One region of the Pseudomonas sp. GD03842 genome, then DNA from elsewhere that is predicted to be linked to it. Evidence: riboswitches for the same ligand, from Rfam matches in the RefSeq annotation. Region 1 holds a riboswitch; each other region holds the start of a gene.
What was found. A riboswitch is a leader RNA that binds a small molecule or an ion and turns the genes downstream of it on or off. The one in region 1 is predicted to bind cobalamin.
Positions count from the first base shown of each region.

Region 1 (3,269 bases):
GAACAATTGTGAACCGGCGATGCCCGCCAGAATGATCTGACCGGTCGCAGGCTGGCCACGGGACACGCGAGCGAGCAGGGCGACCATGGCGAACGCGGCCGCGGCCCCGGCAAAAGCGCCCATGGACAAGGACACCGCGCCGCCGCCGACCCCGATCACCGCCACCAACACCGCGCCGGTGGAGGCCCCCGCCGAGATGCCCAGCAGGTACGGGTCGGCCAGGGCATTGCGCAGCAAGGATTGCAGCACCACACCAGACACCGCCAGACCGGCCCCACACGCGGCGGCGACGATGGCGCGGGTCAGGCGGTAATTCCACACGATACCTTCATCGATCGGATCGACGGCGAACCCCGCACCCCAGAGTTTGTTCGCCAGCACCTGAGCGATGATCGACACGCTGATGGGCGTCTCGCCGATGGCCACGCCCGCCAGGATCGCCAGGAGCAGCACCGCGCCGACCCACAGCCCATGGCCCAGCAAACGGGCGATGCTGGGCAGCTTCATGGCCCGGTGGTGGCCGCGGCCAGTTGTTCGATGCCGTCGAACAGCCGAATACCAGATTCCATCGCGCTGGCGTCCATGATGACGATGCGGTTGTTTTTCACCGCGTCCATGTTGCGGGTCACCGGATCGGATTTGAGAAAGGCCAGCTTCTTCTCGTGGTCGTCCGCCGGGTAACGCCGACGGTCCATGCGGGCGATCACCAGAATCGTCGGGTTGGCCTTGGCAATGGTTTCCCAGCCCACGGTCGGCCACTCTTCGTCGGACTGGATGACGTTCCGCATGCCCAGGGTGTCCAGCATGAAATGGGGGATGCCTTTGCGCCCGGCCACATAGGGGTCGCTGTGCAGATCGGGGCTGGAGAACCAGAACACCGCCGAAAGAGGCTCGGCATTTCGACGCCGGGTCTGCTCGACGGCATCGGCCAGACGGCGTTTGTATCCCTCGATCAACTGCTCGGCGCGGTCCTGGACATCGAAGATCTGCGCTTGTTGCCTGATGCTCTTGTACAGCGTATCAACGCCAAAGGCCTCGGTGCGCGTGCCATCGGCACCGACCCGATTATTCTTCCCCTCGCAGTCCGACGGCAGAATGTAGGTGGCGATGTTCAGGTCCTGGAACTGTTGCCGGGTGCCCACGGCACCTTGCGGGCCGACCATCCACTCGAACTGCACGGGCACGAAGTCAGGACGCTTGCCGATCACCGATTCAAAGCTGGGGGCGTTGTCGGCCAGGCGCTCGATCCGGGCGTTCTGCGCGCTGAATTGGGGGAGGGTGTCGTTGAACCAGAGCGAGGTGCCCACCACCTGCTGGCCAAGGCCCAGTGCGTAGAGCATCTCCGTGGCCGCCTGGCCAATGGTCACGATACGATGCGGGGCGTGAGCGAACGTCAGCGGCACGCCGCAGTTGTCGATGGTCAAGGGGTAGTGCGTAGGGGCGGCAATGGCAGCGGACATGAACAGTGCGCTGGACAGCGTCAGACCGGTGAACAGCACGGCAAGGGGGCGCAACGACATCAAGGCGTCTCCAGTGGACCTGTTGAAGGGCGCAGGCACTGGAAAGCACATCCGATAGGCTCCACGCGAGCGGAGGCGGCGCAGAGTACGCAGACGGAAGTCCTTCCCCGGACACCCCGCCGGTGAATGATTGACGCTGGCCGGCAGGTCTCCTGACTGGCGCGTCGTTGCCTCGCTTCGGCCTTCCCGGTGTGAACCAGTGGCAATCGGGAAGCAGGGCTCAGCGCCTACAGTTGCGGGGACAGTTCCGTTTCAGCCTCACGCCGAGGCTGTTGGATTCCCTATTAATTCCGTGTGGAAACCGGCGGGGGGATACTAAACGATTTGCGGCCGACCGAACACGTCGATCTTGCCGCCTGATCGCGATTGCTCAGCCGTACGACGGCGTCAACGGACCTGCCGGTTGCAGGGCACGACACGGGTGTGAGGCCCAATGGCCCCCCCGAGGCGGCGGACCGGCCGCAGCCTGCATAGCCGTCATTGGACGGGAAAGTTGAACGGCCAGCCTGACACGCGTTTCGGGCGCGGCGTGGCATAGGTGCGCACCTTGGACGTCTTCAACCCCAGCCGCACCAAGGATTCGGCCAGCGCCACCGCAGCCGTCACGCCATCGACCACCGGCACCCCGGCGCGCTCGCGGATCAGTTGCTCCAGCCCGGCCATGCCGCCGCACCCCAGGCAGATGACTTCGGCCTTGTCCTGTTGAACGGCCTCGACCGCTTGCTCGGCGATTGCGTGCAGTGCGCGATCCGGGGCTTGCTCCAGTTCCAGCACGCTCATGCCGCTGGCGCGAACCGAGGCGCAGCGCTCGTAGACCCCGGCCAGTTTCAGTCGGTCTTCGATCAGCGGCACGGTGCGGTCCAGCGTGGTGACAACCGAATAGGCATGGCCCAAGAGCATGGCCAGACTGGCGGCCGCTTCGGTAATGTCCACCACCGGCACCTCAAGCAACTCCTGCAAACCTTCTCGACCATGCTCGCCATAGCCGGCTTGTATCACCGCGTCATAAGGTTGATCGTACGACAGCACCCGGTCCATCACGGCCAAGGCGGCCAGGTAGCTCTCGAAATTGCCCTCCACCGATTCGGCGCCGAAGCGTGGGGTCAGGCCGATGATTTCGGTGCCCGGGGAGGCGACGCTGCGCGCCTGTTCGGCGATGGTCTGGGTCATCGATTCGGTGGTGTTGACGTTGACGATCAGAATTCGCATGAGCGGCGGCCTCGCGGTAGGACAAGATTGAGCGGTGTGCACGATTTATAGGCGCTATGTATACAGGGCGAGGGCAAGGCTAACCCAACGCACGCGGTTTGTGGGAACGGAATCGAGGTTGGCGCACGAGGGGGAGGGAGGTCAGCGCGTTGGATGGCACATGAACCCAAGGCCTTCGCTCAGGTGTGTCAGCCGGCAGCGCCGTCATGACAGCCCATCGCGCCAGACATATTGAGCTGGAGCCAAACTGACTCCAGCGCTGTGAGAGGCGGTCAGAATTTGCTTGGCACGGGCGCCTGGCTGGCAATGAAGCCCTGATCGCGCATGGCCTGCCAGAATCCGTCAGGCACCTGGGCCTCGACCGCGGCCACATCCTCGGCAATCCGCGAGGGGCGGCTGGCCCCGGGAATCACCGCAGCGACCAAGGGGTTGGCCAGCACGAACTGCAACGCTGCGGCTTTGATGTCGACCTGATACTGCCGAGCGATCTCCTGTATGTGCGCCACTTTGTCCAGCATGGCCTGGGCAGCGGGCTGGTAC
Region 1 covers NZ_JAOCEA010000001.1:263,390-266,658, forward strand. The annotation lists gene N5D61_RS01215 (iron chelate uptake ABC transporter family permease subunit) at 1-507, opposite strand, end outside; gene N5D61_RS01220 (ABC transporter substrate-binding protein) at 504-1,520, opposite strand; cobalamin riboswitch at 1,645-1,841, opposite strand; gene N5D61_RS01225 (aspartate/glutamate racemase family protein) at 1,998-2,729, opposite strand; gene N5D61_RS01230 (aldo/keto reductase) at 3,002-3,269, opposite strand, start outside.

Region 2 (3,269 bases), 130 kb from region 1:
GCACGGCAGCCACTGGCTGATCGGTGCGCCACTCAGCCTGCCAATCAATCAACGCAGCGCGAGCCACTCGAGGGTGGTAAATAGCGACGCGGGGCAACACCTGCGGGGCTTCCCAGGGGTAATCCCTACCCAGCCAGCGATCGGCCAGGCAATTGAACAACTGCAGCGCGTTGTGTTTGCCCCCCTGACGCAGGTAGTGCCACAGGCGCTCGCGATCCTCCGACGGCTCAGTGCTGAGCTCACTGAGTTCGGGGTCCGGGCGGTCATCTCCCGGCACCATGATCAGTTTGACGCCCTCGCCCTTTCTGGCACCCGCAGCCAGCTCCACCAGCCGCTCGACCCCATAGCGCCAGTAGCCGATCCCGCCATGCAGCGACAGCAGAATCACTTTGGCGTGGCGCAGCACCTGGTCGACATACAGGTCCACCGAGGCGTGGTTCTGCACCTGCATCGGATTGGCCAGCCGCAGCGTGGGGTAATCTTCCGGCAGTTGCTGTGCGGTCTCTGCCAGCAGGGCCAAATGGGAATCACCGCTGCACAGGATCACCAGCTCGGCAGGCGTCTGGCCGAGGTCGGCGATGCTGTCGTCGGGCACGAACCCGCCGGGCTGGGTGCGCAGCAGGTGCATGCCTTACCCCTGAATGGCTTGGCGCAATTGAGCTTCGAGCACGGCGGCGTCCAGGTCCTGGCCGATCAGCACCAGGCGGCTTTCGCGGGCCTCGTCGGCTTTCCATGGCCGGTCGAAGTGCTTGTCGAAGCGCGTGCCGACACCTTGCACCAGCAGGCGCATGGGCTTGCCGGGAATGGCCACGAAGCCTTTTACCCGCAGAATGCCGTGCTGCACGACCGCTTGCGTCAGGGCGTCGAGCAACAGCGCTTCATCGGCTTGCGGCAGCGCAATGGAAATCGAGTCGAAGGCATCGTGATCGTGATCGTCGTGGTCCTCGCCGTCGTGGTGATCGTGGTGCGTCTTGCGCCCGTCGATGTGCAATTCTGACTCGGCACCCAGCCCCAACAGCACAGTGAGCGGCAGCTGCCCTTTGCTGGCCTCGACGATTTTCACCGCCGCAGGCAGCTCTTCGGCGACTTCCGCCCGCACCGCAGCGAGCGCGGCGGCGTCCAATTGATCGGCCTTGTTCAGAATCACCAGATCCGCGCTGGCCAATTGATCGGCGAACAGCTCGTGCAGGGGCGATTCGTGGTCCAGATTGGGATCGAGCTTGCGCTGGGCGTCCACTTGCTCCGGGAAGGCGGCGAACGTGCCGGCGACCACCGCCGGGCTGTCGACGACCGTGATCACCGCATCGACGGTGCAGGCGTTGCGGATCTCCGGCCACTGGAAGGCTTGGACCAACGGCTTTGGCAGCGCCAGACCGGAAGTTTCAATGAGGATGTGGTCCAGATCGCCGCGACGGGCGACCAACTCCTGCATCACCGGGAAAAATTCTTCCTGAACGGTGCAGCAGAGGCAGCCGTTCGCCAGTTCGTACACCCGCCCGGTGGCCTCTTCCTCGGTACAGCCAATGGTGCATTGCTTGAGGATGTCGCCGTCGATACCCAGTTCGCCGAATTCGTTGACGATGACCGCGATGCGACGCCCCTCGGCGTGGTCGAGCATATGGCGTAACAGGGTGGTTTTACCCGAGCCGAGGAAGCCGGTGACGATGGTGACGGGGAGTTTGGCCAGTGTTTTCATGATTGCCCTCGGGCACAGCGGCGGGCAGACAGGACGAGTACTGCGGGCCGCTGTCGCTGTGGACAGGCGCGCCGCTCGATTCGCCACCGGATCACCCCGCCCGGTTGTAATGAGAATGCGTGGACGTTTCGTCCGCTTCGAGGCAGGTCTCCTGGCTCACGGCGGCGCAGCACTGGCTGAGCCAGTGGCGGCGCATTCATCGCGCCTTCCCGCTCGCGCAGTGGCTGTGCAATGAACATGACCGTTTACAGTTGCGGGGGCAGCTGTGGCATTGACCACATTCCCTTCTTAGCGCCGGTGCCCAGGCAAGGCCGGGCCGGCGAACCTCGACTGCGCAAGGCTACGCAGTGGGCGGGCCGAGGTCAATGTGCATCCGGCAGAGGCTGGCAGGGTCACTGCGAGCCCACCTCACTCGAAGTGTCCGTTGGCGACGACGCGGCCAATTGACGGTTGCGCGCCGCCATGCTCTCCTACACACCTTGTTACGGGTGCCCTTCACAGGGTGAAACGGGAAACCGGTGCGTGCAGAGGGCGACTCTGCGCAAGTCCGGTGCTGCCCCCGCAACGGTAAGCGAGCGAAGGATCAGATCCACTGTGTCGGTCAGCGATATGGGAAGGCGATTCTTGAAGGCATCTTCGGTGCCCCTCGCAAGCCCGGAGACCGGCCCGACATTGACACCTGACAAACCCGCGGTGGGCGGGCGCTGTTGAGTTCGCGACTGACGACCGTCCGTGGCTCGCTTGCGCCTTCCCTACGCCAACACCACGAGGGAACCGCCATGTCGATCAGCACCGCCAGCCATACCGCCTCTTCTACCAGCACCTTGACCCAACGCCTGACCGCCGCCATCAGCGCCATGGTGCTTGGCGCCTGCCTGGTCTACTTCGCCGGTTTCTCTCACATCGCGGCCGTCCACAATGCCGCCCACGATACCCGTCACAGCTCCGCCTTCCCTTGCCATTGAGGTTCGCTCCCATGTTCAAGCGTATCGCTCAAACGGCCGGCTTCACCGGGCTGCTCGCGGCCCTGATCCTGACGTTGCTGCAAAGTTTCTGGGTCGCGCCGTTGATCCTCAAGGCAGAAACCTACGAAAAGGCTCCGGCCGCCGAAATGCATGAGCACGCGGAAGGCGCCATGAGCGGCCATGTGCACGATGAGCAAGCCTGGGAGCCGGAGGACGGTTGGCAGCGTGTCCTGTCCACCACCGGTGGCAACTTGGTCGTCGCGGTCGGGTTCTCGCTCATGCTGGCGGCGCTGTACACCTTGCGCGAGCCCGCTGGCGTTCGTCAGGGCGCGCTGTGGGGGTTGGCCGGTTACGCGGTGTTTGTCCTGGCGCCCACGCTGGGCTTGCCGCCCGAGTTGCCCGGTACGGCAGCGGCTGACCTGACCCAACGACAGATCTGGTGGATCGGTACGGCGGCATCCACGGCCGTCGGACTGGCATTGATCGTGTTTGCCCGCAGCGGATTGTTGAAAGCGCTCGGCGCCGCGATTCTGGTGGTGCCGCACGTGATCGGCGCACCGCAGCCGCAGGTGCATGCCGCGCTGGCGCCCGAGGCACTGGAGGCCGAA
Region 2 covers NZ_JAOCEA010000001.1:391,265-394,533, reverse strand. The annotation lists gene cobN (cobaltochelatase subunit CobN) at 1-628, opposite strand, end outside; gene cobW (cobalamin biosynthesis protein CobW) at 632-1,696, opposite strand; cobalamin riboswitch at 1,820-2,040, opposite strand; cobalamin riboswitch at 2,166-2,381, shown strand; gene N5D61_RS01800 (CbtB domain-containing protein) at 2,476-2,661, shown strand; gene N5D61_RS01795 (CbtA family protein) at 2,673-3,269, shown strand, end outside.
Region 2: it holds a riboswitch for cobalamin, as region 1 does, so the genes downstream of both, cobW (cobalamin biosynthesis protein CobW) here and N5D61_RS01220 (ABC transporter substrate-binding protein) in region 1, are expected to answer to the same signal.

Region 3 (3,269 bases), on a different contig from region 1:
GCCCAGATGCCAGCATCGCAACAGCAGGCGCAGATTCCACCGTTCAAGGACTCTGCCACCGCTCAAACCGCCAACCGCGCTGGGTATTCGGCATCCGCCCTGGATGACGAAATCGCCACCGAAGACGAGCTGGCGCAGTTTGCCGACAACAAACCTTATCAATTGCCCCTGCTGGCCGACAGTATTCTGGAACGTGGCAAGTCGCTGATCGGCACCCGTTACCGGTTCGGCGGCACCTCGACCGCCTCCGGCTTCGATTGCAGCGGCTTCATCGGTTATCTGTTCCGTGAAGAAGCAGGCATGAGCCTGCCACGCTCTTCTCGCGAGATGATCAACATCGATGCCCCTCTGGTCAAACGCAACGACCTCAAGCCTGGTGATCTGCTGTTCTTCAGCACCGCTGGCCGTGGTCGTGTGAGCCACGCGGGTATCTACCTGGGTGATGACCAGTTCATTCATTCCAGCAGCCGTCGCAGTGGCGGTGTACGCGTCGACAGCCTCGACGATGCGTACTGGGCTCGGACGTTCATCGAAGCCAAGCGTGCGTTGGCCATGGCACCTTCCCATGTGCCTGAAACGACGACTGCGATGACCTCGACTACAATCAAGCGCCAACATCGTAAATAACCGTTGTTACCGGGTTTGGCCCGGACTGTGAAACGTCGCGATACGGGTTTGGCAAGGCAAGACAGGCGAAAGGGCCGGGTTTGGATGTTCGGCCCCGGTTTTTTTGCTGTTTTACCGGGCTGGCACCGAACGCAGCCGATTCTGCGCAGTCTTGAATGAACCCGGCTCCCGGCAGAGCAAGCCGCATCCTATGAAGGTTGTTGTGTTTATGTCGTATACGGTTCGTCTGGCTGTAGCTTCTTTGGCGGTATTACTGGCAGCGTGCTCCAGCCATCCTCCGCCCTCTCCACCGAAGGTCGTTTCCCGGCCTGTGGTTTCCGCTCCCTCTCAATTTTCTTCGCCTGTCGCTGATGACGTCTTGTTGCGCGCCATTGGGCTGGTGGGGACACCGTACCGCTGGGGTGGCAACACGCCTGATTCCGGCTTCGATTGCAGCGGCCTGATCGGCTATGTCTACCGCGATGCCGCGGGGATCCTGTTGCCGAGGTCGACGCGCGAGATGATCAGCCTGCGGGGCCCGGACATCGATCGCAGCCAGCTACAAACAGGGGATTTGGTATTTTTTGCCACCAACGGCGGGTCGAACGTGAGCCACGCCGGTATCTATGTCGGTGAGGGGCGGTTCGTTCATGCGCCGGCCACCGGTGGCACGGTCAAGCTCGACAGCCTCGACAAGCCGTATTGGCAGAAGGCCTGGCTGAACGCCAAACGGGTGATCCAGCCTTCGAACCTGGCGCGCAGTAACTGAGCTGCTCAAGTGCACTGTGTCGGTTTGCTGTTGCGCCAGCAGCAGGCCGGCCTGGTGCCGACAGGGGATGCCCAAGCCAGCGGCTTTCAGCGACAGACGCACGACGCTTTGATTGACGCTCCGTAGTCAACCCTCTAACCTTCGCCGATTGTTTCAGGTGCCCGAGAACACGGGTGAAACAGGGAAGCCGGTGCGAACGCTCTGCGATCCATCCCGGCACTGCCTCCGCAACGGTAAATGAGCCAAGGCCCGCACAATGCCACTGTGTCCGAAGGACATGGGAAGGCGCGTGGTTTTTCATGAGTCCGGAGACCGGCCTGATCCATTCCACAGCATCACGGAGGGCGATGCTCTGCGCAGGCTCGATTCGTTTCGATGCCTGCCGCCAGTCATTGCGCGTGTTCTCCGTTTGCCACACCTGCCCTCAAGCGGAGAGCTGAGATGAGCGAATCCCCCGAACGTGACGAACGCCACCTGGCGCGCATGCAGCGCAAAAAGGCGGTGATGGACGAACGCATTGCCAGTGCGCCCAATGAGTGTGGCCTGGTACTGGTACTGACCGGTAACGGCAAAGGCAAGAGCAGCTCGGCGTTCGGCATGCTGGCGCGTGCCATGGGCCACGGTATGCAATGCGGTGTCGTGCAATTCATCAAGGGTCGCAACGCCACCGGGGAAGAGCTGTTCTTCCGCCGCTTTCCCGAACAAGTGCACTACCACGTCATGGGCGAAGGCTTCACCTGGGAAACGCAGGATCGCCAGCGTGATATCGCCGCTGCGCAGGCCGCCTGGGCGGTGAGCCAGACGCTGCTGCGGGACCCCGCGATCGGCCTGGTGATTCTCGACGAATTGAACATTGCCCTCAAACACGGCTACCTCGAACTGGACCAGGTACTCAGTGACGTACAGGCCCGTCCGTCCATGCAGCACGTGATCATCACGGGCCGAGGTGCCAAGCAGGAGCTGATCGATTTGTCCGACACCGTGTCCGAGATCGGCGTGATGAAGCATGCCTTCCAGGCCGGAATCAAGGCGCAGAAGGGTATCGAGTGGTGACAGAGCCCCGTCAGTGCCCCGCTGTTCTGATCGCCGCACCCGCTTCTGGCCAGGGCAAGACCACCGTCACCGCAGCGCTCGCTCGCCTTCATCGCAACCAGGGCCGCGACGTGCGCGTGTTCAAGTGCGGGCCGGACTTTCTCGATCCGATGATTCTCGAACGCGCCAGCGGTCATCCCGTGTATCAACTGGACATGTGGATGGTGGGCGAAGCCGAGAGCCGCCGTTTGCTGTGGGAAGCTGCCGCCGAAGCGGATCTGATTTTGATCGAGGGCGTGATGGGGCTTTTTGACGGCACGCCCTCCAGTGCCGATCTGGCCAGGCGTTTCGGCGTGCCGGTGCTGGCGGTCATCGACGGCACGGCCATGGCTCAAACCTTCGGTGCACTGGCATTGGGGCTGGCGCGCTATCAACCGGACCTGCCATTCGCAGGCGTGCTGGCCAACCGCGTCGGCACGGTGCGTCATGCTCAGTTGCTCGAAGGCAGCCTGACCGAAGGGCTGCGCTGGTACGGGGCGCTGTCTCGCGAGACCGCGATTGAGCTGCCGAGTCGTCATCTCGGGCTGGTTCAAGCCAGCGAACTCAACGATCTGGACATGCGGCTGGATGCTGCTGCAGCAGCACTGGCCGAAACCTGTGATGCAACCCTGCCGCCCGCCGTCACTTTCGAGGCCCCTGAGTTCGTCGCGGCAGCGCCGTTGTTGACGGGCGTGCGGATCGCCGTCGCCCGTGACGAGGCCTTTGCGTTCATTTACGGTGCCAGCCTCGATCTGCTGCGGGCAATGGGCGCCGAATTGTCGTTTTTCTCGCCGATCCATGATTCGCAGTTGCCGGAGGCCGA
Region 3 covers NZ_JAOCEA010000012.1:184,107-187,375, reverse strand. The annotation lists gene N5D61_RS18220 (NlpC/P60 family protein) at 1-627, shown strand, start outside; gene N5D61_RS18215 (C40 family peptidase) at 836-1,375, shown strand; cobalamin riboswitch at 1,514-1,711, shown strand; gene cobO (cob(I)yrinic acid a,c-diamide adenosyltransferase) at 1,817-2,428, shown strand; gene N5D61_RS18205 (cobyrinate a,c-diamide synthase) at 2,425-3,269, shown strand, end outside.
Region 3: it holds a riboswitch for cobalamin, as region 1 does, so the genes downstream of both, cobO (cob(I)yrinic acid a,c-diamide adenosyltransferase) here and N5D61_RS01220 (ABC transporter substrate-binding protein) in region 1, are expected to answer to the same signal.